DNA from 4 places in the Buttiauxella sp. 3AFRM03 genome. Region 3 is predicted to be linked to each of the others. Evidence: predicted binding sites of a transcription regulator. Region 3 holds the regulator's gene; each other region holds the start of a gene.

Region 1 (7,336 bases), 660 kb from region 3:
GCGCGCGTATTGTGTATGGTGACCCGCAGTTGCAGCGGGAGTTTGATGCCATCCGCCGCAATATTTTGTGCCTTGGGCGTGAAAGCGAAAAACTACAAACTGAAGTACGAGAAATGCGTGAAAAAATGCGTGCGCATTTGGGTGGGAAAAATATCGAACGCTTTGATATTAAAGCTGATGAAGGTGGTATCACTGATATCGAATTTATCACTCAATACCTGGTTTTACGTTATGCGGCGCAGGCCCCAAAACTGACACGTTGGTCAGACAATGTGCGCATTCTGGAATTAATGGCGCAAAACGACATCATGAGTGATGACGAAGCGAAAGCGCTGACGCATGCTTATGTGACGTTGCGCGATGAACTCCATCACCTGGCATTGCAGGAACTGCCCGGGAATGTGGCAATGGATACTTTCACTCAAGAACGCGAGCAGGTACTAAAAAGCTGGCTAACGTGGCTGAGTGAGCCGCAAACATGCGCTTAACACTAATTGTGATATTATCCGCGACAAAATTTTATCCCTCTCTGGAGAGTCAGGAATGAAAGTAACGCTGCCCGAATACAGCCGTGCAGGCGTCATGGTAGTTGGTGATGTGATGCTGGATCGCTACTGGTATGGCCCTACAAGCCGCATTTCCCCGGAAGCTCCGGTGCCAGTGGTGAAAGTCGACAACATTGAAGAACGGCCTGGTGGTGCGGCAAACGTGGCAATGAACATTGCCTCGTTAGGCGCAAATTCTCGCCTGGTTGGCCTGACAGGGATCGATGATGCCGCGCGTGCGCTCAGCCAAACGCTGGCTGGCGTGAACGTTAAATGCGATTTTGTTTCCGTGCCGACACACCCGACAATCACCAAACTGCGTGTACTTTCCCGTAACCAGCAACTGATTCGCCTCGACTTTGAAGAAGGCTTCGAAGGTGTTGACCCAGAACCGATTCATGAACGCATTAGCCAGGCTTTGCCACATATTGGCGCGCTGGTGCTGTCTGACTATGCAAAAGGTGCACTGGCAAGTGTTCAGCATATGATTAGCCTTGCGCGAGCAGCCAAAGTGCCAGTGCTTATCGATCCAAAAGGTACTGACTTTAATCGCTATCGTGGTGCAACACTGCTGACGCCAAATCTCTCTGAATTTGAAGCGGTTGTTGGTAAGTGCAAGAATGACGAAGAGCTGGTGGAGCGCGGCATGAAACTTATCGCGGAATACGATTTTTCCGCGTTGCTGATCACCCGTTCTGAACATGGTATGACGTTGTTACAGCCGGGTATCGAGCCATTCCATCTGCCGACTCAGGCGCAAGAAGTTTACGATGTGACCGGTGCTGGTGATACGGTAATTGGCGTGTTGGCGGCAACCCTTGCCGCAGGCAACACCCTGGAAGAAGCGTGCTACTTTGCGAATGCAGCCGCAGGCGTGGTGGTCGGTAAACTGGGTACTTCTACCGTTTCCCCAATTGAACTGGAAAATGCTGTGCGTGGCCGTGCCGATTCAGGTTTTGGTGTAATGACCGAAGCTGAACTGAAAGTAGCGGTGGCGACGGCGCGCAAACGTGGTGAGAAAGTCGTCATGACCAATGGTGTGTTCGACATTCTTCACGCCGGCCATGTTTCGTATCTGGCCAACGCCCGTAAGTTGGGTGATCGCCTGATTGTTGCAGTAAATAGTGATGCTTCAACTAAACGCCTGAAAGGGGAGACCCGTCCGGTGAATCCGCAGGATCAACGTATGATCGTGTTGGGTGCACTGGAAGCCGTGGATTGGGTAGTGTTGTTTGAAGAAGACACACCACAACGCTTAATTGGGCAGATTTTGCCAGATTTGTTGGTTAAAGGCGGTGATTACAAACCGGATGATATTGCCGGGAGTAAAGAAGTCTGGGCCAATGGCGGTGAAGTGATGGTGCTGAACTTTGAAGATGGGTGTTCAACCACCAACATTATTAAGAAGATTCAGGAAAATAGTTAAATAAATTGCCAGCCTTGCATAGAGCATGGGCTGGCAAGTTTAACTGCAATATTAATGGCCTGATTTACCTGGCGTGGTATCAATAAACGGTAACGTGCCAGAAGGTAATACGGTTGTTGGTAATACACCGTTCCAGCGTTCGGCTTTAGTCAGTTCAATTAGGTTTTGATTACTGGCTAACGCGTCGGCGCGAGCTTTAATTGCTTCGGCTTCTGCCTGGCCGCGCAAACGAGTCGCTTCGGCTTCTGCTTTGGCGTTGGCTAACTGGGCATCAGCTTCTGCCTGAGCCTGAGTGACACGGATTTGGGCCTGAACCTGTTCGGTCGCCAATTCTTGTTCCCGTGTTTTAACCTGAACTTCAGCCGTCATTCTGGCCTCTACCGCTTTTTCATACGCATCACTGAAATCGATATTTTCCACCTGAACGCTATCAATAATAATCGGACCAATAACATTTTTCTTAATAGCGTTGGAAATATCGTTAACCAATTGCAAGCGGTGCTGTACAGCATCAACCGCAGTATAACCGCCAAAGACATTCTCAACCTGAGTAGGGACCTGGCGGCTGATTAGACGATCATTGAGAGAAGATACATTTTGATACTGGCTATAGACTTTCGTGACATCCGATGGTGGAACATGCTAGGAAACGGAAACTTTAAGTGTCGCAGATTGCTGGTCTTTACTGTAAGCCTGTAATGAATCATAAACGGTGACCTGGCTTTGAACGGAAATGATTTTTACGCTTTCAATAAAGGGAATTTTGAACGACAAGCCTGGGTCAATAGCTTCGACTACCGCGCCGTTACGTAATAAAACACCACGTTCCGTTTCATCAATGGTGTACCACGACCCTAATAGTGAGCCTAAAATAACGAAGGCCGCCACTGCACCACCTACTATTTTTATTTTCGAGCCAGTTCCATTTTTTAAATCAGGAATAAGTTGGTTTATCATTTTAACTTCCACTGTCGATGGGCTGAATATGGCATGATGGAATGCTTTTTTGTGTGCTAATTTAAGTGTTGATGCAGGTATGGAAATGTATGAAAAATAAAACCTTAAATCAATGAGTGATGAAAATAGCTATTTCAGATGTGGAGGTTATTGTTTTTTAAAACAATACTTTGCTTTTTTTGTATGTTTTAATAAGTATTATTTCGGATTATTCGAAGGTGAAATATCTGACAATAAAATCTAAAGATATTTATTTGATATATGTAGGCAGGGCGATATATTAAGACTCTCCTGCGAACAGGAGAGTAGTGTTATTCATTATTCTTGCGATTCTGTCGGCGGAGTCACAACAGGCGCCTGAACGCTACGATTTTCCAGTTCGGTTAAACGTTGTTCCAGCAAAGCCAGTTTTTCTCTGGTGCGTAACAGTACTTGAGTCTGTACATCAAACTCTTCACGGCTAACGAGATCCAGACGGGTTAATTGAGATTGCAGTACCTGGCGTACTTTTTTCTCAACATCATCCCCGAACTCACGAATCCCTTTCGGCATTGACTCGTGGACCTGGCGTGCGATCTGTTCAATTTTTTTCGGGTCAATCATAGTGGCTTCCATAATCTTACGGGATTGTCTTGCGCGATTAACACTAATTGTAATGCCTGTGAGGCCGGTTAGAAACCCGAAATGTTCTAAGGTTTGGCGTTGCCAGAGAAAATCATCGGCGTTATAGTAAGTCTGCTTATTCTCAGGGCGGGGTGTAACTCCCCACCGGCGGTAAATCAGTGAACGCTGAAAGCCCGCGAGCGCTCCAGAGCAATCTGGAGGTCAGCAGATCCGGTGTAATTCCGGAGCCGACGGTTATAGTCCGGATGGGAGAGAGTAACGACTAAGCTCAAGCTTTAGTAAGCTTGCACACGTTATTTTTTTAGCTCCTAAGACTGCCCTGATTCTGGTAACCATAATTTTAATGAGGTTTTTTTACCATGAATCAGACGCTCCTTTCTGCATTTGGCACTCCTTCCCAGCGCGTGGAACATGCTCTTGAAGCATTACGTGAAGGTCGTGGGGTAATGGTTCTTGACGATGAAGATCGCGAGAACGAAGGCGACATGATTTTCCCAGCCGAAACCATGACCGTTGAGCAAATGGCTCTGACCATTCGCCACGGTAGCGGTATTGTTTGCCTGTGCCTGACTGAAGAACGCCGTAAACAACTCGAATTGCCAATGATGGTTGAGAACAACACCAGTGCTTATGGCACAGGGTTTACTGTGACTATCGAAGCCGCAAAAGGCGTGACCACCGGTGTTTCTGCCGCAGACCGTATTACCACGGTGCGTGCCGCGATTGCTGATGGCGCAACACCAAGTGACCTGAACCGCCCGGGCCACGTGTTCCCGTTGCGCGCTCAACCGGGTGGCGTGTTAACCCGTGGTGGCCACACAGAAGCCACTATCGATTTGGTGACACTGGCAGGCTTCAAACCTGCAGGTGTGTTGTGTGAATTGACCAACGATGATGGCACCATGGCGCGCGCGCCTGAATGCATCACCTTTGCACGTGAACACAATATGGCTGTGGTGACAATTGAAGATCTGGTGGAATACCGTCAGACTCACGAACGCAAAGCCAGCTAAAATGCAAAAAGCCCGGTTATTAAACCGGGCTTCTCCTCAACCAATGCCGCTGGTTTGCAGCAGCGTCAGACTAAACCCCATCACCGCCATACCGCAAAGCACGCCATAACTTGGGTTGTTATGGGGATCAATTTCTTTGGCAAGCGGCATCAGTTCATCAACCGATAACGCCACCATAATCCCTGCGACGGCAGCCATGATAGCCGCCATGATGACTGGCGACACCATTGTGCCCAGAATCAGCCAGGCCAGCACACCACCAAGAATTTCGGCAAGACCCGAAATCCCTGCCCAGAAAATAGCTTTGCGTTTCGATCCCGTTGCCGCGTACACCGGGCCTGCAACCGCTAATCCTTCTGGAATGTTGTGCAACGCAACGGCGAGCGCAATTCCCATCCCTAACTCCAGGTTACTGCTTGCCGTCACAAATGTCGCAACACCTTCCGGGAAGTTATGCAGACTAATGCCGAGGGTCAGTAGCAACGCGGTACGCCGTAAATTGCGAGGCTGCGGTTTACTGTCCATTAAATCTTGCGGATGTGCATGGGGTAGGGCGCGGTCAAGAGCGAAATAGCCTAACAAACCCAACATAAACATGCCGTAACCTAAAACGGGTGACATTCCTTGTGTGTGAAGTGCGGCGGGTAACATCTCCATTAACGAGATAAGCAGCATAATTCCCGCTGCAAAACCGAGAGAAAATGCCAGCACACGGTTTGAAGGTTTCTGGCCGATAACGCCAAGAAAGGCACCTATAAAAGTGGCTCCCCCTGCTAACAGGGTCAGAATCAAGGGTACTGACATTCATTGCTCCTTTTGATAATGATTCTCATTTATATTAATGGGCGGTGTGATAAAAATCGAGAGCCAGATGGGAAGCTTTACACATCGCTTACATTCAAATTTCCTGAAGATCTTCATCATGCTTATCTGAGTTCTTCATTGTGCAAAAGCGCGTACTGTAGTTTTCATAAACTGAATGACCTGATTAAAGGACACACCATGACAACTCAACGAATGCCTGCGCTATTCCTCGGACACGGTAGCCCAATGAACGTGCTGGAAGATAATCACTATACCCAAGCCTGGCGTCATTTGGGAGAAACCTTGCCGCGGCCAAAAGCTATTGTGGTGGTCTCAGCACATTGGTTCACTAAAGGCACGGGTGTCACCGCGATGGAAACACCAAAAACTATTCATGACTTCGGTGGTTTCCCACAAGCGTTATATGACACGCATTACCCGGCACCGGGTTCACCTGAACTGGCGCAGCAGTTAGTTGATCTTCTGGCACCTGTTCCGGTGATGCAGGATAAAGAAGCCTGGGGATTTGACCATGGCTCCTGGGGTGTATTGATCAAGATGTACCCCAATGCTGATATCCCGATGGTGCAACTGAGTATCGACAGCACGAAACCAGCAGCCTGGCATTTCGAGATGGGTCGAAAACTGGCAACACTGCGCGATCAAGGCATCATGCTGATTGCCAGTGGCAACGTGGTTCATAACCTGAGAACCGCACGCTGGCACGGCGAAAACACACCATATCCATGGGCCGAGTCGTTTAACCAATACGTTAAAGACAACCTCACATGGCTTGGGCAGGTCGACGAGCACCCGCTGGTGAACTTCTTAGATCATGAAGGCGGATCGTTATCTAACCCAACGCCGGATCACTACCTGCCGTTGTTGTATGTTCTGGGAGCGTGGGATGGTAAAGAGCCGATTACGTTACCTGTAGACGGCATAGAGATGGGATCGTTGAGTATGCTTTCGGTACAAATCGGCTGATATGTTTCTCCCTCTCCTTTAGGAAGAGGGAGAAACAATTATTCTACGAACACATGCGGATAGAAGCGTGAAAGATCCTGGGTGATTAACTCGCGATCTTCACGAATACCAATACCTGCAGGTTGATCGTTGATAAGCCAACTGCCGATCAGCACATAACTGTCGCCAAATTTTGGTAACTGATAGAACTGCTGGACGATCATCCCTTCTTCACCGTAAGGGCCATCGACACGGGCAATTTCTTCGCCGTTTTCGATGATCTTCACATTTGCACCTTCGCGAGAGAAGATTGGCTTCACCACGTATTTATCCATCGGCGGATAGTTATCTTCGGCAAAATATGAAGGTAGCAGATTTGGATGATCCGGGAACATTTCCCACAGCATTGGGAGCAATGCTTTGTTGGAGATAATGCTTTTCCAGGCCGGTTCCAGCCAGCGTACACCCGCATCTTCCAGCTTGGTGGAGAACATCTCACGCAGCATGAACTCCCACGGGTACAGTTTGAACAGGTTGCTAATCACCTGATCCTGCAGATCGGTAAACTGGCCTTTTTCGCCCAGACCGATATCTTCCATGTAGACGAATTCGCTCGCCACTTCGGCTTCGGCTGCACAGTCTTGTAGATACTGAACGGTACCGCGATCTTCTTCTGTGTCCTGGCAGCAAGCAAAATGAACCAGATTGAAACCGTGTTGCTGTTTCAGCTCGGCAAAACGCTCAATGATCTTCTCTTGCAGGCTGTTGAACTGATCGCTTTCTGCTGGCAGGTTACCGGCCTGGATCTGATCTTCCAGCCAGATCCACTGGAAGAACGCCGCTTCGTATAAAGAAGTCGGCGTGTCGGCGTTGTTTTCCAAAAGCTTAGGCTCGCCAACGCCATCCCACGCGATATCCAGGCGTGAGTAAAGCGACGGTTGCTGGGTACGCCATGACTGACGCACAAATTCCCAGGTGTGTTTAGGAATGCGGAATTTGGC
Region 2 (7,336 bases), 160 kb from region 3:
AGGCGCGTGTAGTTCACCAGCCCTTCGGCCATGCCGAAAACCTGCTGTAACTGGCAGCCAATTTCAGCGGGAATGCGGGCGGCAAGCGCTTCGCTTAAACGCGCACCGCCGACCTGCAACAGCTTTAGCGACTCAAGCGATTTATTGCTGCCCCATTCGCCAATGGCTTGTAACCACAGACTGACCGCAGGCGGCACCAGTGCGGTGACGTTGATTTGATGGCGTTCAATCAGCGGAAAACAGAGCGTGGCGCTCGGGTCGTTTGCCAGCACCACACGCCCGCCGCCGTAAAACACGCCCAGCGAACCTGGTGAACTCAGCGCGTAGTTATGCGCCGCCGGAATGGCGCACAGGAAGCGCGTGCGGGTATCAAAACGGCAGATTTCGACGCTGCGGCGAATGCTGTAGTAGTAATCGTTATGGGTGCGCGGGATCAGTTTCGGCGTGCCGGTGCTGCCGCCGGAAAGCTGGAAAAATGCCACTTCGTCCGCCGCCGATGGCGAAGCGACAAAGTTGTCTTCCGCTTCGTTGATGAAGGCACTTAGCGAACGTTCGCGGTCGCTTTCATTGAGCAAAACAGCCATGCGTAGCGACGGGTTTTGCTGGCACAGCGCATCAAGGAAATCATCATGAGCGAACAAATTGTGTTTGCGGTCGGCAATCAGCACCACCGGTTCGATTTGTTTTGCGTAGGCTTCCATTTCAGTGCGTTGGTGGCTAAACAGCGCGTTAACCGGTGCTACACCAATTTTCAGCAGCGCGAATAGCGTGATGTACAGTTCCGACACATTACCGAGCTGCACCAGCGCAGTTTCGCCGTTGTTCAGGCCACGGCGTTTAAGGGCTGAAGCCAGGCGCGTCGCCGCTTGTTCTAATTCGCGATAGCTGAAATGGCGTTCGCCATCGACCAGTGCAATCGCGTCGTTGTGCGCGTGGCGGTTGAGAATGTCGGTCAACGGCAAATCCGCCCAGTAACCTTTTTCGCGGTAGCGGGCCGCTAAATCGTCCGGCCAGCGCGTGAATTGAATCGCCATTTAGTTGAGTCCAAATACGTGGAGCATGGTGGAAAGTTTGACGCCAGTTTCGCGCCACTCCGATTCCGGCGACGAAGCAGGCACGATGCCCGCCCCAGCGAACAGGCGCACCTGGTTTGCAGCGACACGGGCGCAGCGGATTGTCACCACCCATTCACCGTTGCCTTCAGCGTCACACCAGCCGACGATGCCGCCGAACAGCTCGCGGTCAAATGGCTCAAGTTCTGCAATCAATTTGCGCGCCACATCGTGTGGGAAGCCACTCAACGCCGGCGTCGGGTGCAGCAGGCAGGCGAGGGATAACGCATTGTCCTGCGGGTCTTTTACCTGGCCGTAAATCGGCGTGGCGAGGTGCCATAAGGTCGGCGTGGTAATCAGTTCTGGCGTGTCAGAGAGCGTCAAAGTCTGGCTGTGCGGCTGCAAAACATCGCGCATCGCTTGCGTCACCAGACCGTGTTCGTGGCGGTCTTTCTTTGAGTGCAGTAACTGCGTGCCAATTTCGCTATCACGCGGGATATTTTCCCGGTCGCGCCGTGCCGATCCCGCCAGCGGCAGCGAGCTGAAATTCTTGCCGGATTTACGTAACAGCAATTCCGGGCTGGCACCCACTAGCGAGCTGCCATCCGGCAACGGGACGTGGAAGTTGTAGCTGGTGGGGTTTTGGCTAATCAGGCGATTGAGCAGCCCATCGAGATCAATTGGCATTTGGGTTTCGATATCAATCAGGCGCGAGAGCACCACTTTGTCGATATCCGGCTGCGCCGTTGCGGCGGCGGCATGAGCCACCATTTCCATAAATTTGTCTTGTTCCGGAATCGCTTTACGCGCGGCAATGTTGAGCGGTTTCGCCACAGCCGTTTGGCGGGCGTCATCCTGGCGTTGGGCGCGTGAAAACGGCTGCCAGCTTTCAGGGATAAACAGCGCTGAAGGTTGGCGGGGATCAAACGGAATGGCACCGACGACAACCGGCTTCTCGATGCCATGTTTTTTGGCATTTTCGAACGCTTCACGCAACGAAGTTTGCAGGTGACCATGGGAATTTGCGCCATCAATCGCCGGGCAATCCAGGCGAGCAAAGCAGCCGCTTGTTGAAAAACTGCGATATGGCGACATAAAGAAAAAACTATCTGCACAAGGTGTTAGCCGTTTTTCTTGTCGTTCCTCAGCCAGTAACGTTTCCATGAACTCTCCGTAAAAACATGACAAAAGATAGTAATAATGATTATCATTTGCTTTTCGGGGTCGTAACCTAAAGAGAAAAGACAGCACTGTCAATAGTTGCTCAGTCTTGTCGGATGGCGCTAATGCTTATCCGATCTACGCGAAACGGTTTTGTAGGGTGGGTAAGCGCCAGCGCCATCCACCGCCATCAGGCAAATTTCAACAGGATGTCATTGAGTGAAAATCAGATTCTCCGCATTCATCTTTCTATGCTTAAGCAGCCTCGCCCACGCCGCCGACTGGCCGCGAACGATCACCGACAGCCATGGCACGCATACGCTGACGCAAGCTCCGCTGCGCATTGTTTCCACCAGCGTCACGTTAACCGGCTCGCTGCTGGCAATTGATGCCCCCGTGGTGGCAAGCGGTGCCACCGCACCTGGCAACCGCATGGGCGATGCGCAAGGTTTCCTGCGCCAGTGGGGTGATATCGCAAAAGCGCGCAACGTGCAGCGTTTATATATCGGTGAGGCCAGCGCCGAAGCAGTGGCTGCGCAAATGCCAGATTTGATTTTGATTAGTGCCACCGGAGGCGATTCCGCCCTCGCCCTTTATGACCAGCTTTCCACTATCGCCCCGACGTTGGTTATCAATTACGACGACAAAAGCTGGCAACAATTGCTGACGCAACTCGGCGAGATTACCGGGCATGAAACCCAGGCGGCGGCACGCATTGCCAGTTTTGATAAGCAGCTCAACGAGGCAAAACAGCGTATGACGCTGCCGCCACAGCCGGTCACCGCGCTGGTTTACACCCCGGCATCACGTTCGGCAAACCTGTGGACGGCAGAATCCGCGCAGGGGAAATTGTTCCAGCAGTTAGGTTTTACTTTGTCGTCTTTGCCTGCGGCGGTGAATGCCAGCAAGAGCATGGGAAAACGCCACGACATCGTGCAATTGGGTGGCGAGAATCTTGCTGCGGGTTTGAATGGTGAGAGTTTGTTCCTGTTCGCCAGCGATGAGAAAGATGCCACGGCGCTGGAAACCAACCCATTGCTTTCGCACCTGGGCGCCGTGCAGAAAAAACAGGTTTATGCGCTGGGCACCGAAACATTCCGTCTGGATTATTACAGTGCCACGCAGGTTCTGGAGCGGATGAGTCAGTTGTTTGGTAGCAAGTGATTTTTTGTAATGTGGTGGATGACGCTTGCGCTTATCCACCCTACGAAAACCTACGCCGGAACGCTCTGCTGATAACCACGCAGCTGCACCAACACCATCGCCAATACTATGCCGCACAGTGTTAATGCCAGGCCGCTCGCACTCGCCGCAGCGACCGGCGTCATCGCTACCGTCAGTCCGCCTAAAATGGCGGCACCAATCGCATCGCCAGTGACGTTTTGCGCCGTCCACAAACCGTTAATACGACCTAACATACCGTCCGGTGTTAGCGTCTGAATTAAGGTGTATTGCAGCAAAGAGCTGATCGCACTGAGATAACCAAATAGCGCCAGACACGCCAGCCCAAGCCCCCAAACCGGCATCAGGCTGAAAACGCCAATTGAGATAAACGAAACAATTCCCGTCGCCAGCATAATACGGCCTGGGCGTGCGTGATGGGCAATACGCCCGCTGGTCAACGCGCCAATGGCAGCACCCAACGGAACGGCAGCGTACATCAGGCCGATTTGCGCCGCGCTCATTTGCCAGTGTCCGGCGAGTGCGGGATAAAGAACGCGCACCGCGCTCGCCATCGTCAGCAACGCGCCAACTAACGCAATGCCGCCAATAATCGGGTTACCGACCAAAAAACGGAACCCATTGAGCAGCGAAAGCAGCGGGTTTTCACGCACCTGCGGCGGTGGCGGCAGCTTCGGTAAACTCAACAGCGGCAGTAAAGTGACGAAAGTGCCGACAGACGCCAGCGCGTAGTTCCACACCACGCCGCCGGAGGCCAACAACAGCCCGCCGAGCATCGGTGAAATCACTGAGCCGAGGCGCACCGTCAGCATGGTAATCGCACTCGCCTGCATTAAGTTTTCACGCCCGACTAACGCGGGTGTGGCGGCTAACAACGCGGTCACGCCAAGTGCGCCAAAGAAACCATCCCATACGCCAAGCAGATAAATCGCCGCCAGCGACGGTTCCGGCAAGGCGGCGTTAATCGTCAGGCCAATAAAGCCAACGCCACAGGTAGATCGCGCCAGCAAAATCAAACGGCGGCGTTCGTGCCGGTCGGCCAGCACACCGCCCATCATCAGGCCGATAAACATCGCGCTGCCGGTTAACGTCACTGCCAGCCCAACTTGCAAGGAAGAACCGGTCAGCGTCTGGATTTGTACCGGCACGGCAACGCCCAGTAACCCAAGCGAGACAATCGAGATAAAACGGGCAAGGAAGACGGCGCGAAAAGCAGGATGAGTTTTGAGCAAACTGAGGTTGAGCAACAAAGAATTACGGTTCATTACATGGCCTTAAAACGAATTTTTCTTTCCAGATGCGAGGCGGCTCATGCTAGCATAAACAAATAAGAGTGATAATGATAATAACTATCATTTAATTTTACATTGTTTTTGTAAGGCTACGAAGTGAAGGATATACAACGTATGTCACGCTGGTTCATCCTGCTGAGTTTGTTGTTTTTACTGCTTTTAATGGCAGCGCTCAGTCTGCTGTTAGGTGCCAAATCACTCCCCGCAGAAGTTGTTATGGATGCGCTCAGCGGCCAGTGCCAAAGTGCGGATTGCACCATCGTGCTTGATGCACGCCTCCCGCGCACGCTAGCGGGTATTCTTGCCGGAGGCGCACTTGGCCTTGCCGGTGCGTTGATGCAAACCCTGACACGCAATCCGCTTGCTGACCCCGGACTGCTTGGTGTTAATGCCGGAGCGAGTTTTGCCATTGTGCTGGGTGCCGCCGTGTGGAGCCTTTCGTCGCCGATAGCGCTGCTCGGGCTGGCGTTTGCTGGTGCATTATCTGCCGCTTTAGTGGTGGCGTTTACCGGAAGCCAGGGCGGTGGGCAGCTCAGCCCGGTGCGTTTGACGCTGGCAGGCGTGGCGCTCGGCGCGGTGCTTGAAGGCTTGAGCAACGGTATCGCGCTGTTAAATCCAGTGGTCTATGACCAGTTACGTTTCTGGCAGGCCGGAACGCTGGATATTCGCACCCTCACGACTTTGAAAATTATCGTGCTGCCGGTACTGACGGGCTGTGCGATTGCGCTGCTGATCAGCCGTTCGCTTAACAGCCTGAGCATGGGCACCGACACCGCAACCGCACTCGGCAGTAAAGTGGCGCGCACCCAATTGCTGGGTTTAGTGGCAATAACGTTATTGTGTGGCAGCGCCACCGCCGCCGTGGGGCCGATTGCCTTTATCGGCCTGATGATGCCGCATCTGGCGCGTTGGCTGGTGGGGGCCGACCACCGCTGGTCGCTTCCCGTCACCTTGATTGCCACCCCGGCCCTGTTGCTGTTCGCCGATATTATTGGCCGCATGCTGGTGCCTGGCGAGCTGCGCGTTTCAGTGGTGAGCGCGTTTATTGGCGCGCCGATGCTCATTTACCTGGTGCGCCGTAGCCGTAAAGGAGCCAGGCAATGAACCGCTCCTCCCCACGCCTGTTTATCAGTTGCTGGTGCTTGCTGTTGCTCGGTATCTCGCTCGGATTATGGAGCCTGGGCAGCGGCGTGTTGCCGCTCTCGGTCAGCCAGGTGATTGACGCTCTGCTTGGTACCGCACCACGAAATATCTCACTGGTGGTCGTCGAATGGCGTTTGCCACGCGTTGTCATGGCGCTGCTGATTGGCGCGGCGCTAGGCGTGAGCGGGGCCATTTTCCAGTCGCTAATGCGCAACCCGCTCGGCAGCCCGGATGTGATGGGTTTTAACACCGGAGCCTGGAGCGGAGTATTAGTGGCGATGGTGCTGTTTGGTCAACATCAAACGGCGATTGCCGGTGCAGCCATGGCAGGCGGCATCATCACCGCGCTGGTGGTGTGGTTGCTGGCCTGGCGTAACGGTATCGAAACTTTCCGCTTAATCATTATTGGAATCGGCGTGCGCGCCATGCTGGTGGCGTTTAACACCTGGCTGTTACTGCACGCCTCGCTGGAAACCGCTCTCTCCGCCGGGTTGTGGAATGCAGGCTCGCTCAACGGTTTGACGTGGGCGAAAATTTCCCCTGCCGCCCCGTTGATGTTGCTAGCGCTAATTGCGGGCGCATTACTGGTTCGCCGTATGCGGCTGCTGGAAATGGGCGATGACAGCGCCTGCGCATTGGGTGTTTCCGTTGAGCGCTCGCGCCTGATGTTGATGTTAACCGGCGTGATTCTGACTGCCGCCGCAACCGCACTTGCCGGGCCGATTTCGTTTATCGCCCTCGTCGCCCCGCACATTGCCCGCCGCCTGAGCGGCAGCTCGCGCTGGGGTTTGCTGCAATCTGCCTTATGCGGTGCAACGTTGCTGCTGGCCGCCGACCTTTGCGCCCAGCAACTGTTCATGCCGTATCAGTTACCTGTCGGCGTGGTGACGGTCAGCCTTGGCGGTATCTATTTAATTGCGTTGTTGATTCAGGAGTCCCGTAAGAAATGAGTCAGATTTCCTCCCCCTCACGCCTGCATGGCGAAAAACTGACGCTGGGATATGGCAATCATGTGGTGGCAGATGGCCTGACCGTCGCCATTCCTGACGGGAAATTTACCGCGATTATCGGCCCCAACGGCTGCGGGAAATCCACGCTGCTGCGCACGCTAAGCCGCCTGATGAAACCGATGCACGGCGAGGTGTGGTTAGACGGTAATGAAATCCATCGCTTCGCCACTAAAGAAGTGGCGCGGCGCATCGGGTTGCTGGCGCAAAACTCCAGCGCGCCGGGCGATATTAGCGTGGCTGAACTGGTAGCGCGTGGGCGTTATCCGCATCAGCCGATGTTTACCCGCTGGCGCGAAGAAGACCGCCAGGCGGTGGCGCGGGCAATGCAGGCGACCAACATTGAAGATTTAGCCGAGCAGCCAGTGGATACGCTATCGGGCGGCCAGCGCCAGCGCGCATGGATTGCGATGGTTCTGGCGCAGGAAACCTCCATTCTGCTGCTGGATGAACCGACCACCTGGCTGGATATCAGCCATCAAATTGATTTACTGGAACT
Region 3 (7,336 bases):
TTTGCAGCAGCGTTTGCTCATTACCTGCAAAATAGACGCGCGTCCGGCCATGCAGCGACTCGGTCGCTTCACCAAAAGCATGTGCGTCGAGGGTATACAGAGTAGAAAGCACCATCATGAAACGATTGACGGCTTTCTTTTGCTCGGCATATTCATCTGACAACAGTAATTCACGAACCGCACGTACGCGATCGCGAGCTTTGTTTACGGGTTTGGCTTCCGGAGCAGCAGCTGCTGCCGTCTGGCCGGTAGTTACTGGTGTAGCAGGAGATTGACCGGCGGTAAATTTCAACATGCGCCGTAAAATATCGGACGCGCTTTCACCAATGTGCTGCGTGTGGCTGGCAATATAGCGATAGAGCTCGTCATCAACTTCAATTGTTTTCATCTTAATCCGGTGCGGTATCTTTTCTGAATTCAAGTTGTTGGGATTATATGTACATATTCGCACAAATCCCAACCTCGGGTAGCGCCAAACTTATGTCACACCACAAAGTCAGACTAAACTGGAAATTTGCGGCACTGCGGCAGGATGCCGTTATGATACCCTAACCTCACGAAGTAAAAAAAAAGAACTTTGCCATGAAATTGAATGCTCGCCTGCAAACTGCGCAACAATCGACTAGTAATTCCCCCATCGTCCTAATCCACGGCCTTTTTGGTAGCCTTGATAACCTGGGCGTGTTGGCCCGCGACCTCGGGCAAAATCATACGTTGCTGCAAATCGATCTGCGCAACCATGGTTTATCGCCCCGTAGCTCTGAAATGAACTATGCCGCGATGGCGCAGGATGTGGTTGAAACGCTCGAAGAATATGGCTTTGAAAAAGCAATCATTATCGGCCATTCCATGGGCGGTAAAGTTGCGATGGCTCTGACAGCTATTGCACCTGAGCGCATTGATAAACTGGTGCTGATTGACATTGCACCGGTGGATTATCAGGTACGCCGTCACGATGAAATTTTCGCGGCTATTAATGCAGTCAGTAGTAGTGGAGCGAAAACACGTCAACAAGCCGCTATGGTGATGCGTGAGCATCTGAACGAAGAAGGTGTGATTCAATTCTTGCTGAAGTCATTTGCTGACGGCGAGTGGAAGTTTAATGTTCCGGTATTGTGGGAACAGTACGAGAATATTGTCGGCTGGCAAGCTATCCCAACCTGGAATGAACCGGCACTGTTTATCCGTGGTGGTGCATCGCCTTATGTTGACGAATCACACCGCGAAACGCTGCTTGCGCAATTCCCTCAGGCGCGCGCTCATGTGGTTGCCGGTGCCGGACACTGGGTTCACGCCGAAAAACCTGATGCTGTTTTGCGCGCAATCCACCGTTTTATCGACGCAAGTACAGCAAACTGATTAAAAACAAACCGACTGGCTGTTAGATGCAGCTAACGCGTTGGCGCGCAAGCCATGCTGATGTATGATTGCGCGCTAAAATGCGCCAGAGCACCCCGCTCCGTGCCACCTGAATTCCCTGTCAGTAGTCTAATCATGGCAAAAGAACAAACGGACCGTACTACATTAGATCTGTTCGCGGACGAGCGTCGCCCCGGGCGGCCAAAAACTAATCCGCTGACGCGTGATGAGCAACTGCGTATCAACAAACGCAACCAGCTCAAGCGCGATAAAGTACGCGGCCTGAAGCGAGTGGAACTGAAGCTCAATAACGATGCAGTAGATGCACTAAATCATCTGGCTGAAGCGCGCAATATCAGTCGTAGTGAGTTGATTGAAGAGATTCTACTCGCGCAACTGAAGCAGCATCTCAGTTAGTTGAAAGGCTATATGCCCGGAATACGATGTTGCAGTCTGTGCACAACAGGCTGATAGCAGTTTCCGCACCGCAATGTGTTCTGCTATGATTGCCCTATCTGTGGCCAATTAGCAGCCACCATACCATTAAGTATCAAGAGGTTATTTTACTCATGGCAATCGTAGGCATTTTTTTCGGCAGCGACACTGGTAACACCGAAAATATCGCGAAGATGATTCAAAAACAGCTCGGTAAAGACGTTGCTGAGGTGCATGACATTGCTAAGAGCAGCAAAGAAGACCTGGAAGGCTTCGATATTCTGCTTCTCGGCATTCCAACGTGGTATTACGGTGAAGCGCAATGCGACTGGGATGACTTCTTCCCGACTCTGGAAGAAGTTGATTTCAACGGCAAACTGGTCGCCCTGTTCGGCTGTGGTGACCAGGAAGACTATGCAGAATACTTCTGTGACGCATTGGGCACTATCCGTGACATCATTGAGCCACGCGGTGCTGCTATCGTCGGTCACTGGCCAACGGCGGGCTACCATTTTGAAGCCTCTAAAGGTCTGGCTGACGACGATCACTTTGTCGGTCTGGCTATCGATGAAGATCGTCAACCAGAACTGACTGCTGAACGCGTTCAGAAATGGGTCAAACAAGTTTCTGACGAGCTGAACCTGGCAGATATCATCAACGCCTGATTCTGGATGTGACGCAGCTTTTAAACGGGTTGCGTCACATTGATAGATTATTCCGATTAAAATAATCGCTACAAATTTTTAACTTTTCGGTTTGTCCCTGTACAATGACCCCCTGGCTAAATAGCTAACAAGGCAATTAAATCGCGACTCAGCCGCCATTTTTTAGCTTGATTATGAATAATACTTGCGGTTTCCATTTAGAATCTGCAGTTCTATAATGAGACGCATTCATCTTAACGCTCACCCTGAGTCCGAGCGATCCGTTAAGCAACAGGACAATTTCCGCATGACTGACAATAATACCGCATTGAAGAAGGCCGGCCTGAAAGTCACGCTTCCGCGATTAAAAATCCTTGAAGTGCTACAGGGTCCGGTGAACCATCATGTCAGTGCGGAAGACTTATACAAACGTCTGATTGATATGGGCGAAGAAATTGGTCTCGCCACAGTTTATCGTGTACTAAACCAGTTTGATGATGCAGGCATTGTCACTCGTCACAACTTCGAAGGCGGCAAATCCGTATTCGAGTTAACTCAACAACATCACCACGACCACCTGATTTGCCTGGACTGCGGCAAAGTTATTGAGTTCAGTGATGATTCAATTGAATCTCGTCAGCGTGAAATCGCATCACGCCATGGCATCCGTCTGACCAACCACAGCCTGTACCTTTACGGTCACTGCGCTGAAGGTGATTGCCGTACCGACGAGAATGCACACGAAATCAGCGAAAAGTAATCCGCATATCTGACATTCTGAACCAGATGTCAGGTATAAAAAAACCGGTGAGGAAGCTCACCGGTTTTTTTATTGCCTGAATTCACAGATTACTTGTTGTTCGCACGAATCTCTTGCCAGATTTTATCGCACTTGGCTTTTACCGCCTGGTCGTTACCAGTACGAGTGGCCTGAATACAGTTTTGATAATCCAGGGTGCGCACCGTTTCTTTCTTCGCAAATTCCTGGTGTTCCTTTTCCTGACCCAGCACGTTTAACACGCTCTGACAGGCCTGAATTTTATCAGGATTCCCTTCTGCGGTATTGATACAGGCGCTATAGGCTTGTTTCAGTTTTGTATCTTCCGGTGCCGTTTTAGAGGGTTGTGCGCAGGCGCTCAAACCTAAAGCCATGACCGTAACCAAAATGATTTTTTTCATGCTCGATATCCTTTATAAAACCGGGCGCTTTCACGCCCGGAATCGAATCAGAAGATGGTGAACGGTGCGATGACGATGAATTTCACGTCACGCTCATCCTGGAAGATGTTGCCGTAACCACCGCCCCAGCTTGGGATGTCGGAGTGGTTGTCGTATTGAGTGAAGTGCAGTTTGAACAGAGTGCCTTTCGCGCGCCCATCCTGAATGGTGTACAACGCATCAAGGCTGTACGCCGATTCTTTCAGGCGATTGTCAGCATCGTAGTAACCGTCAGTGGTTGGTTTAGAGCTTGGTTTTGCATCCCATGCGTAAACATACGAAGCACCTACAGCCCAACCAGCCAGATCCCAATTGCTCAGGTCATACATGGCACCCGCGAAGATGGCTTTTTCACCATTGGCGTTGAAGTCAGAACGGTTATCCCACCAGATATCCAGACGACCGTTTGACGATGCGTAAGTTGGGGTCATACGTTGCAGGAAGTAGCCCTGCTGGCCATCAGCCTTGACCATGGTACCTTCGAGCCGCAGGTCAACCTGGCCCACTTTGTAGCCGAATGTCAGAGCCTGCAACCATGCGGTGCCGTCATACAGATCGTTAACGCTGCCATCAGAGACTTTGTCACGCGAACCGTAGAACTGGTAGCTGGTAGACAATGGGCTGCCAGCTACATCAAATTTGTAGCTTGCTTTAGTGAAGTATTGGTCGATATACCCTTCTGCCTGACCGAATGCCGCTTCAAGAATCAGATCATTTTTGAAGTCATACTTCGCGCCCAGCGAGTGCAGATACTCAACTTTGGTGTTCTTATCGTTCTGATAGAACTTGTCCATCTCCAGGTGCCACGGAGCTTTATACTCATTGGTCCACATGTAGGAGAAGCTCAGAGCACCAGCATCGGCATAATCAAAGTTTGCCCCGGCTTCAGCGCCCTGGTAAGTACCAGGCATGAAGCTCCAGTGTGGCGCTAATAAAGATTGCCCTGTTGGCTGGATGTAACCCGCACGGGCCCAAACCGGGCCGTATTTGAATTTAGCTGCGGCTTTATAAAGGCTTATACCGCTCTTATCGCCGGAATAATCTTCATCGTAAGCTTTGTTTGAAGAGGAAAATGCGATTTCATTCGGGTGGCCGCTGTCGCCATTTTCTGCCATTTCGATAGCAGTAAAGGCGGCGATATCCAGACCAAACATGTCAGCAGCATAACCGGACTGGAAGTCCAGATTGGCGTTCCAGGTAGCGTGAGAAAGGTTAGTTTCATATTTATCTGTCGTAACATCTTTACGGTCACGTTCACGCTGCCAGTAATAAACACCACCGGTCAGTGTTGAATCATCAAAAAAACCTGCTGCACTTGCCTGAGGGATAACAACCAGTCCAGAAAGAGCCGTGACGCCTGCAATAGCAAGGGCCAGCGCACTACGTTTGCCACTAAACGTACGCATATAAAATTCCTCTTTGACGTATAAATAATCGCCGGACGTTAAAAGACGTCAGATAGCGAAAAAAGTAAAAATGCCTAACGGCTAAAGCGGTTATAAATATTTTCCCGCATTTACTGCTCCCCATAAGACTATTTTTCGCGACGCGAATTATCAACGACTTTGTAAGAGTTCATTCCGATATTATGACAGAGAGCACATAATTCATGAGTATTTGTAACAAAAATCAACTGTGGAATTTTATGTTTATAAATCAACAAATATTGATATAAACCACCATATGAGAGCGCTCACATGATAAAAGAAAGGATTTATTATGTTCCGAGATTGACCAGCCAGAGAATTCCCAGGGAAATATAAATAACATTAATTCGCATCGCGAATGTAAGTAAATATTTAATCCTGTGATTATTAAGCAAAAAAAAACGCCGCGATTTGCGGCGTCTTTGTTACATATTGACTGCGTGTATAACTAATTACTCGCCTATTTTGGCCCAGGTATCACGCAAACCAACGGTGCGGTTAAACACCAGTTTTTCCGCAGTTGCCAGACGGCTATCAAGGCAGAAATAACCTTCACGCTCGAACTGATACGCTTTGCCTTTCTCAGCATTTTGCAGGCTTGGTTCGACGAAACCTTGCTTAATCACCAGAGACTCTGGGTTGATCGTTGCCAGGAAATCTTCCGCCGCACCTGGGTTAGCCACGCTGAACAGACGGTCGTAAAGGCGAATTTCAACTGGCAAGGCGTGTTCAGCACTTACCCAATGAATAACGCCTTTTACTTTACGGCCATCAGCCGGGTCTTTACTTAATGTGTCCGGATCGTAGGAACAATGCAGCACGGTGATATTCCCGGCTTCATCTTTCTCAACACGATCGGCTTTAATCACATAAGCATTACGCAGGCGGACTTCTTTGCCCAACACCAGACGCTTGTACTGCTTATTCGCTTCTTCGCGGAAGTCAGCACGATCAATGTAAATCTCACGGCTGAACGGCACCTGGCGGCTACCCATTTCTGGCTTGTTCGGATGGTTTGGCATGGTGACCATTTCCACTTCGCCCTGCGGGAAGTTTTCAATAATCACTTTCACCGGATCGAGCACTGCCATCGCGCGCGGGGCGTTTTCGTTCAGGTCATCACGAATACATGATTCCAAAGCAGCCATTTCAACGGTGTTGTCTTGTTTGGTCACGCCAATACGCTTACAGAACTCACGAATAGAACCGGCAGTGTAACCACGACGACGCAGGCCAGAAATGGTTGGCATACGTGGGTCATCCCACCCTTCCACTACTTTCTCAGTCACCAGCAGGTTCAGCTTACGCTTAGACATGATGGAGTATTCGAGATTCAGGCGAGAGAACTCGTACTGACGCGGGTGCACAGGAATAGTGATGTTATCCAGCACCCAATCGTACAGACGACGGTTGTCCTGGAACTCCAGCGTACATAAAGAGTGAGTAATACCTTCCAGCGCATCGGAAATGCAGTGCGTGAAGTCGTACATCGGATAGATGCACCACTTGGTACCAGTCTGATGGTGTTCAGCAAATTTGATGCGGTAAATAACCGGATCGCGCATCACGATAAATGGTGATGCCATGTCGATTTTCGCACGCAGGCACGCAGTGCCTTCAGCAAATTCACCGTTACGCATTTTCTCGAACAGCGCGAGGTTTTCCTCGACGCTACGATCGCGGTATGGGCTATTTTTCCCAGGTGCGGTCAATGAGCCGCGATATTCACGGATCTGCTCTGGAGTCAGTTCGTCAACATACGCCAGACCTTTATTGACAAGCTCTACAGCATAGTTGAACAACTGATCGAAATAATCGGAGGAGTAGCGCACATTGCCAGACCAGTGAAAACCAAGCCATTCAACATCGTGCTTAATTGAATCTACGAATTCGATGTCTTCTTTTGCTGGGTTAGTGTCATCGAAACGCAGGTTGCACTGCCCTTGATAATCTTGTGCGATACCAAAGTTCAGGCAGATGGATTTTGCATGGCCGATATGCAGATAGCCATTTGGCTCTGGCGGAAAACGGGTGCAAATGCTGGTGTGCTTACCATTAGCCAAATCTTCATCAATAATCTGGCGAATAAAGTTAGTTGGGCGGGCTTCTGCCTCACTCATCGCGGGTTCCTCTGTGCAAAAACTTCAGTTATCGGCACATGATCTTATAAGCAAGCGTCGGAAACAACCTTTTGTTGAATAAATAAGGGGATCGGGAAGGGTCAAGCTGGGGCAATAAAAAAGCGGCTGGAGA
Region 4 (7,336 bases), 2.1 Mb from region 3:
GACAGGAGCACTGCTATGTCATCGAATCATGCCGCTTTTAATCTGATCTTTCGCTTCGTAGAAAACTACGTGAGTCCCGTCGCGGGAAGAATTTCATCACAACGCCACGTTATGGCGATTCGTGATGGGTTTATTTCTGCGATGCCATTCATGATTGTCGGTTCGTTCCTGCTGGTCTTCGCCTATCCGCCTTTCTCGCCAACCACCACCTGGGGCTTTGCTCGTGCATGGCTGGATATGGCAAAACAGTTTGAAGGGCAAATTCTGACGCCGTTTGATATGACGATGGGCATTATGTCTATCTACATTTGTGCGGCGATTGCCTATAACCTCGGTAAACATTATGTGAAGTCGCACGGCCTGGATCCGTTCATGTGTGCGATGCTTTCGCTAATGGCATTCCTGCTGGTGGCGGCTCCGAAAACCAAAGGTGTGATGCCGATGGATAGCCTGGGCGGGACGGGGATCTTTACCGCGATTCTGGTGGCGGTTTACTGTGTTGAAATGATGCGCTTCCTGAAAGCGCACAATATCGGGATCAAGCTGCCGGACCAGGTTCCACCAATGATCAAAAACTCCTTTGATCTGCTGATTCCTGTGCTGGTTGTGGTTCTGACACTCTACCCGCTGAGCCTGCTGATTCAGTCGCAGTTCGACATGTTAATCCCGCAAGCGATTATGTCGGTGTTTAAACCTCTGGTATCTGCTGCTGATTCATTGCCGGCGATTCTGCTGGCGGTGCTGATTGGTCACTTGCTGTGGTTTGCCGGGATTCACGGTGCGGCGATTGTTTCCGGCATGCTGCAAATGTTCTGGCTGACCAACCTGGGGATGAACCAGAGCGCGTTGGCACAAGGCGCACCTTTGCCACACATCTTCATGGAAGCATTCTGGACCTTCTTCATTGTTGTCGGTGGTTCGGGGGCCACTATGGGTCTGGTGATTTGCTATCTGCGGAGTAAATCTGCCCACCTGCGTTCCATTGGCCGTCTGAGTATTGTCCCAACTTGCTTTAACATTAACGAACCCGTCATCTTTGGTACGCCAATCGTAATGAACCCAGTGTTCTTTATTCCATTCTTGCTGGCACCAATGGTTAACGCCGTGCTGGCATGGGGTGCTATGAAGATGGATTTGATTGGCCGTGTGATTTCAGTGGTTCCATGGACTGCACCCGCGCCAATCGGTGCTGCATGGGCATTAGGCTGGGATTTCCGTGCGGCGATTTTGGTGATTCTGTTGGCTGTTGTTTCCGCCATCATCTACTTCCCGTTCTTTAAAGTGTACGAGAAGCAGTTGCTGGAGCAGGAAGCGGAAGAAGCTCAGAAAGCCTCTGGCGAAGAGAGCCAACAGGCTGCTTAATGAAATGAAAGAGTGAGATGAAACGGTGGGGAAACCCGCCGTTTTGCTTTATTACTTCAGGGTACAGTCGCCACAACCTTGTACATCAGGCAACTTATAGCGCTGGCAGCAGGTGCGGCGTACCAACAAACCTTCGCGCAGGATTACAGTGCGGTAGAGGGGGTTATCCTGGCCATCGCGCAGTTGTTTTTCAAAGAAACAGGCGTGGCGCAATTCAGCGATTGTCGCATCATCAAGCAACTCTCTCAGCTCACCAAAAAACCAATTTAGCAAATACCCAGTATTGCTCCAGATGAGTTTCCCATTGATCTCACCGCTGTTTTCCAGCGCCTCAACGACCGGCATTAGCCCTTCAACCAGCAGTTTCTCAAGGCGTTGTTGCAACGGCTGGGTGGTTGCCACTCTATCTTCCTGAACGTCTATCCAGAAAGTGGCGGCTCTGCCCGTTTCATGAAACTCGACATGAATATGTTGTGGGCCGATATCCAGCGCTCGGGGCTGAGTGATCAGCGCCATCACCAGCGGTGGAACCAGCAGGCCAAGATACCATTGCGCCCACAGTGATTTCAGCGGTTTCCCCTCACGGGCAAGTTGCGGCTGGTTGCGATAAATATGGTCACTGTAACAGGCAAGAAGCGAGGTTAACGCAGCGGGTTGGGCCCATTGATACAACGTCTGGCTGGTTGCCGGAGCGGGCTCATTGAATTTGATGATGTCATTAAAATAAGGTCGATGGGTGATGAAATGCGCGCGCAGCTCATCTGCCAGCTCTGGCTGTGAGCTGGTAGCAAATGGTGAGTGCCATGCAAAATCATCAAGAAACTGGGAAGACTGAAAAGCCATCGACAAACAAGACCACTAATACAAATGATAATGATTGCCAATCCTATCTATAGGCAAAGCCTTTAGCAAGGCTATTTTGTGCGCGTGTTCTGATGGGGGATTTTTGCTCAGGCAGGCAGCAGCGATTCGCTGACAAAAATGCTATTACGACCCTGGCGTTTGGCTCGATAAAGAGCGCTATCAGCCTGCCGAAAGGCCTCTTCGATGTTTTGCTGTTCCAGCACGGCAAGGCCAATGCTGGCCGTCACATGGGTTGCCACGTCGTCATTAAACAAGTGTGGGATCTTTAAATCATAAACCCGTTGGCGGATACGTTCAGCGGTTTGCAAAGCCTGCTCGGCATCCACATCGGTCAGCAACACCATAAATTCTTCACCGCCATAACGGGTGACAATATCGCGAGAACGAACGGCATCGCGAATGGCGGCAGAGACATGGATCAAAGCCTGGTCGCCCATGCTATGACCATAGTTGTCGTTGTAAGCTTTAAAATGATCGATATCCAGCAACAAGACGAAATGCGTGCCGCTTCCAACGGCTAACACTGTCTCAAGTCGATTTTGAAAACCACGGCGGTTATACAGACCGGTAAGGGGATCTAACATACTCAAATCGTTAAGAGTTTCTTTCTCTTCGAGTAGTTTATCCATTAAACGACGAGTAAAATTATCATTACGTTGCTGAATGATATTCTGAATGATAATGCCAATGCCCGGGAGGGCCACCGAATATAAAACTCTCGGCCAATTATTCCCGTGGTCGAGCCATAAAATCATTAGCGTTACTGGCAAGCATGAGGCGATAAATGCTTGTATGTTATTGATAAAAGAGATTGAGCCAATAAATAATATCGCCAGTAAGGCAATAATTAGAAAATTAAGATCTTTAATCGGCATCACACTGACTTTTATATAGATATGCCATGCCCAAAGTGAGCCAATTATTAACGAAACAGCGTTAATGTTGATCAGTGTTTTTTTGTTAAAAAACTGCCAGAGTAGGCAGCAGAGGCTTATCACCAGCACCATGATAATCGGTAAGGTAAGGTGCTGAGTGTGGGCAGAAGGCGACGCCATACTAAATCCCGCAGAAAACGCGTTCAGTAATAAAAATAAACGCAACGAGAGTTGATGTTTCCCATTGAGTAAAGCGCGCCAGGTTGTTGCTGTCATATCAGATAGTTCTTTTTACTCGAACTCAACATTATGCTGTTGAATAATATTATAAAAATAGATAGGAAAGTGATTTCTTAAGGAAATTATTTGACTGTTAATTATGTATTTTTAATCGTCGCTCAATCTATCACCTTAATGAATATATGTCATCTGGTGATCAGGAATGCTAAACATTTCTAATGTAAAACAGAATCTACACAAGCGCTGACAAACGAGAAATTATATCATATGATATTGGTTATCATTACCAATTGATGAGATAGAGATAATGTTACAACGGCAGTTAGAAAGTGCGTGGGCAGTGTTGATACCTGGAGGAATTGTCGCCGCATTGTTGTATCTGGATCTTTCTTTTAGTCAGTGGCGAGTGCTGATTGTGCTGGGATTATTGGTGACGACGGCAATGCTCTACCATAAACGGTTACGTCATTTTGTCTTGTTGCCATCATGCGTTGCATTTGCCAGTGGGCTTGCACTAGTGATGATGAATCTGGAAGCTATGAAATAGGGATGTGAAACAGAGAATGACGAGAGTGAAGCCAGAAGAGGGTGATAAGAATTGGTGCGAAGAGAGGGACTTGAACCCTCACGCCCGTTAGAGCACTAACACCTGAAGCTAGCGCGTCTACCAATTCCGCCACCTTCGCAAATCAAATCTTATCTGATATCGCCTTCGCATTGGTGCGAAGAGAGGGACTTGAACCCTCACGTCCGTAAGAACACTAACACCTGAAGCTAGCGCGTCTACCAATTCCGCCACCTTCGCGCAGTGCGAACGATATCTTGCGTGGTTAATGGTGCGAAGAGAGGGACTTGAACCCTCACGTCCGTAAGAACACTAACACCTGAAGCTAGCGCGTCTACCAATTCCGCCACCTTCGCATACCCACAACACCGAAGTATTGTAACCACGGAGGCGCATTCTAGATGTTTTCTGCGCGTCGTCAACAGTTAATTTAGTGCCGCTTTTCTAATCGCTGCAAAAAGCGGCACAACAACGTGTTAGCGCTTCTTCACGCCACGCATCACAACTGAGCGGTAAACTTTGAAACGGCCTGTCTGAGCGATAACTTCGTGGTTACCGAAGGTTTCATCCAGCACGTCCGGATACGCCAGGAAGGCGTTCGCCACGATACGCAATTCACCACCCATATTCAGGTGGCGTACTGCGCCACGAATCAGCTGGTGAGCCGCATCCAGGCTGGTTTGTAAACCATCATGGAACGGTGGGTTTGAGATAATCATGTCGAAACGGCCATTCACTTCGGAATAGACGTTACTGGCGATAACTTCGCCTGCAATTTCGTTGGCGGCAAGCGTTGCACGGCTTGCCGCAACGGCTGGTGCAGAAACATCACACAAAGTCAGACGGACTTTTGGTGAATGCTTAGCAAGCGTTACCGCCAACACGCCTGCGCCGCAACCGACATCCAACACTTTGCCTTTGGTGTGCGGTGTCAGCGTGGAAAGCAGTAATTTACTGCCAGTGTCCAGACCGTCACGGCTAAACACGCCAGGCAGAGTTTTTACGGTCAGGCTTTCGTGTTGATACTCATCCCACCAGGAATTCTCATCAAACTGCGGCTGTTTTTCCAGGCGACCATGATAGAAACCGCAACGACGTGCGCTATCAATTTTATTGAGTGGGCTAAATTCGGCGAGCATCTGCTCAGCACTGCGCACACCACTACGGTTTTCACCAACCACAAAAATATCGCTGCCAATTGGCATCAACGATAAAATGTTCATCAGCTGGAACTGAGCTTCTGGCTTATTCTTCGGCCAGTAATAAATTAATGTATTGCAGTCGCCAATGCTGCTGGCGTCAGCCACCAGGCCGTATTGTGCATCTTCGCCCATCTGAGCGCTTAATACCTGCCAGTGGTGAAATTGTTGGGTATGGACGCGACTTGCTGCCGTTTCGAAACGGGCAGGCATGTCGTCTTGTAAATCACCGGCAAACAGCACGCGGCTCTCGGTAAAATCATCGCTATGGCGCAGCAGCACTTCACTTGCCGGGGTTAACGCAGTCATCAAATTACTCCTGGGAAATCAGAACCGGGATTATAGAGCTTTAATGGCGCACATTCGATGAATTTGCTATATTTGCGCCCCAATTGGCACTCTCTACCTGGTTTCGCTATGCCCCATATACCTTTGCGACGTGACTGGTTGTTACAACAGCTGGGCATCACCCAGTGGGAGCTGCGGCGCCCGGCTGCGTTGCAGGGCGAAATCGCGGTCTCGCTGCATGAAAACGTTAAGTTATTGATAATCGCCGAAGATCTTCCTGACTTAAACGATCCTTTCGTTTGCGATGTTTTGCGCAGCCTGAATCTGGATGCACAGCAGATTATGCAACTGACCCCGGAACGAGCTGCAATGCTGCCAGGTGAAAGTCGTTGTAATAGCTGGCGACTGGGTGTGAGTGAACCGCTCCCTATTTCTGGCGCGCAGTTAGCGACCCCGGATTTAAACGAGCTTTATCATAATGGCGCTGCCAGACAGGCGCTGTGGCAACAAATTTGCGAACATGAACACGATTTCTTCCCTCAACACCAGTGACTTGAGCCTGGCTTACGCCATCGAACAACGCAGCCATGCTTTCCCATGGAGTGAAAAAACCTTCGCCAGTAACGAGGGCGAACGCTATTTGAACTTACGACTCGATGTTGACGGTAAAATGGCAGCGTTTGCGGTGACGCAGGTCGTGCTAGATGAAGCGACGTTATTTAATATTGCGGTCGACCCGGATTTCCAACGACAAGGTTTGGGCCGCCAGTTGCTGGAGCATTTAATCAGCGAGCTGGAAGCGCGAGATGTGTTTACCCTGTGGCTTGAAGTGCGCGCCTCGAATACGGCGGCGATTGCACTGTATGAAAGCCTGGGCTTTAACGAGGCGACGATTCGCCGTAACTATTACCCCACAAAAGAGGGTCGGGAAGATGCCATCATCATGGCATTACCTTTAGGCTGAAACGACAGGTGTGTAAATGAACTGGGACTGGATTTTATTTGATGCTGACGAAACGCTGTTTACCTTTGACGCGTTCGGCGGCTTACAGCGGATGTTTCTCGATTATAGCGTGACGTTTACCGCTGAAGATTTCCAGGATTACCAGGCTGTTAACAAACCTTTGTGGGTCGATTATCAGAACGGTGCCATTAGCGCGCTTCAGTTACAGCATCAGCGTTTTCTGGGCTGGTCGGAAAGATTGTCGGTGCCTGCGGGTGACCTGAACGCTGCGTTTCTCAATGCTATGGCCGAAATTTGTGTGCCGTTGCCCGGTGCTGTTTCGCTGCTTAATGCGTTAAAAGATAAAGTAAAAATCGGTATTATCACCAACGGTTTTACTGCGCTGCAGCAAATCCGCCTGGAACGCACGGGTCTGCGCGATTATTTCGATTTGCTGGTGATTTCCGAACAGGTCGGTGTCGCGAAACCCGATCGTAAGATTTTTGATTACACCTTTGAGCAAATGGGCCATCCGCCGCGCGACCGCGTCATGATGGTTGGCGACACCGCAGAATCAGATATTCTGGGCGGCATGAATGCAGGAATTGCCACCTGCTGGCTCAACGCCCACGGACGAAGCTTACCGGAAGGCATCTCACCGACCTGGGAAGTGACCACACTAAATGAACTGGAGCGATTGTTGTGTAATTGATGATTGCATCACAGCTGATTGTTAAACCTGACCTGATGGGTAAAATAGCCGCCAGGTAACGTTCATTTGCCGCGCAGTTACGCCTGTGCGCAATTCACAGAAGAATTCATTATGACTTTGTCTCCTTTTTTGCAAGAAGTGGGGAAACGCCGCACTTTTGCGATCATTTCTCACCCCGATGCCGGTAAAACGACCATCACGGAAAAAGTGTTGCTGTTCGGACAGGCGATTCAAACTGCGGGTACGGTAAAAGGCCGTGGCTCCAACCAGCATGCAAAATCTGACTGG

The links. Region 3 encodes Fur, which represses iron uptake genes when iron is present. Its sites were predicted from a motif close to ATAATAATGAGAACNACTATCAA; they were not measured.
Region 1: the regulator Fur is predicted to act here: its motif matches at 5,382-5,404, upstream of zupT (zinc transporter ZupT).
Region 2: the regulator Fur is predicted to act here: its motif matches at 4,729-4,751, upstream of entS (enterobactin transporter EntS).
Region 4: the regulator Fur is predicted to act here: its motif matches at 2,224-2,246, upstream of fhuF (siderophore-iron reductase FhuF).

What each region holds. Positions count from the first base shown of each region.
Region 1 covers NZ_CP033076.1:2,267,722-2,275,057, reverse strand. The annotation lists gene glnE (bifunctional [glutamate--ammonia ligase]-adenylyl-L-tyrosine phosphorylase/[glutamate--ammonia-ligase] adenylyltransferase) at 1-488, shown strand, start outside; gene hldE (bifunctional D-glycero-beta-D-manno-heptose-7-phosphate kinase/D-glycero-beta-D-manno-heptose 1-phosphate adenylyltransferase HldE) at 544-1,971, shown strand; partial or broken gene D8682_RS12050 (SPFH domain-containing protein) at 2,023-2,928, opposite strand; gene ubiK (ubiquinone biosynthesis accessory factor UbiK) at 3,247-3,531, opposite strand; FMN riboswitch at 3,666-3,813, shown strand; gene ribB (3,4-dihydroxy-2-butanone-4-phosphate synthase) at 3,912-4,565, shown strand; gene zupT (zinc transporter ZupT) at 4,602-5,369, opposite strand; gene ygiD (4,5-DOPA dioxygenase extradiol) at 5,568-6,356, shown strand; gene D8682_RS12025 (glutathionylspermidine synthase family protein) at 6,395-7,336, opposite strand, start outside.
Region 2 covers NZ_CP033076.1:1,764,547-1,771,882, forward strand. The annotation lists gene D8682_RS09770 ((2,3-dihydroxybenzoyl)adenylate synthase) at 1-1,034, opposite strand, end outside; gene entC (isochorismate synthase EntC) at 1,035-2,216, opposite strand; gene fepB (Fe2+-enterobactin ABC transporter substrate-binding protein) at 2,433-3,377, shown strand; gene entS (enterobactin transporter EntS) at 3,428-4,660, opposite strand; gene fepD (Fe(3+)-siderophore ABC transporter permease) at 4,802-5,791, shown strand; gene fepG (iron-enterobactin ABC transporter permease) at 5,788-6,780, shown strand; gene fepC (iron-enterobactin ABC transporter ATP-binding protein) at 6,777-7,336, shown strand, end outside.
Region 3 covers NZ_CP033076.1:1,603,819-1,611,154, forward strand. The annotation lists gene seqA (replication initiation negative regulator SeqA) at 1-388, opposite strand, end outside; gene ybfF (esterase) at 583-1,359, shown strand; gene ybfE (LexA regulated protein) at 1,495-1,776, shown strand; gene fldA (flavodoxin FldA) at 1,929-2,459, shown strand; gene fur (ferric iron uptake transcriptional regulator) at 2,746-3,198, shown strand; gene chiQ (ChiQ/YbfN family lipoprotein) at 3,288-3,617, opposite strand; gene chiP (chitoporin) at 3,665-5,062, opposite strand; gene glnS (glutamine--tRNA ligase) at 5,536-7,203, opposite strand.
Region 4 covers NZ_CP033076.1:3,674,331-3,681,666, forward strand. The annotation lists gene D8682_RS18660 (PTS sugar transporter subunit IIC) at 16-1,362, shown strand; gene fhuF (siderophore-iron reductase FhuF) at 1,414-2,205, opposite strand; gene D8682_RS18670 (GGDEF domain-containing protein) at 2,313-3,377, opposite strand; gene D8682_RS18675 (DUF1435 domain-containing protein) at 3,649-3,888, shown strand; tRNA gene D8682_RS18680 (tRNA-Leu) at 3,941-4,027, opposite strand; tRNA gene D8682_RS18685 (tRNA-Leu) at 4,060-4,146, opposite strand; tRNA gene D8682_RS18690 (tRNA-Leu) at 4,176-4,262, opposite strand; gene rsmC (16S rRNA (guanine(1207)-N(2))-methyltransferase RsmC) at 4,383-5,414, opposite strand; gene D8682_RS18700 (DNA polymerase III subunit psi) at 5,523-5,945, shown strand; gene rimI (ribosomal protein S18-alanine N-acetyltransferase) at 5,914-6,357, shown strand; gene yjjG (pyrimidine 5'-nucleotidase) at 6,374-7,048, shown strand; gene prfC (peptide chain release factor 3) at 7,160-7,336, shown strand, end outside.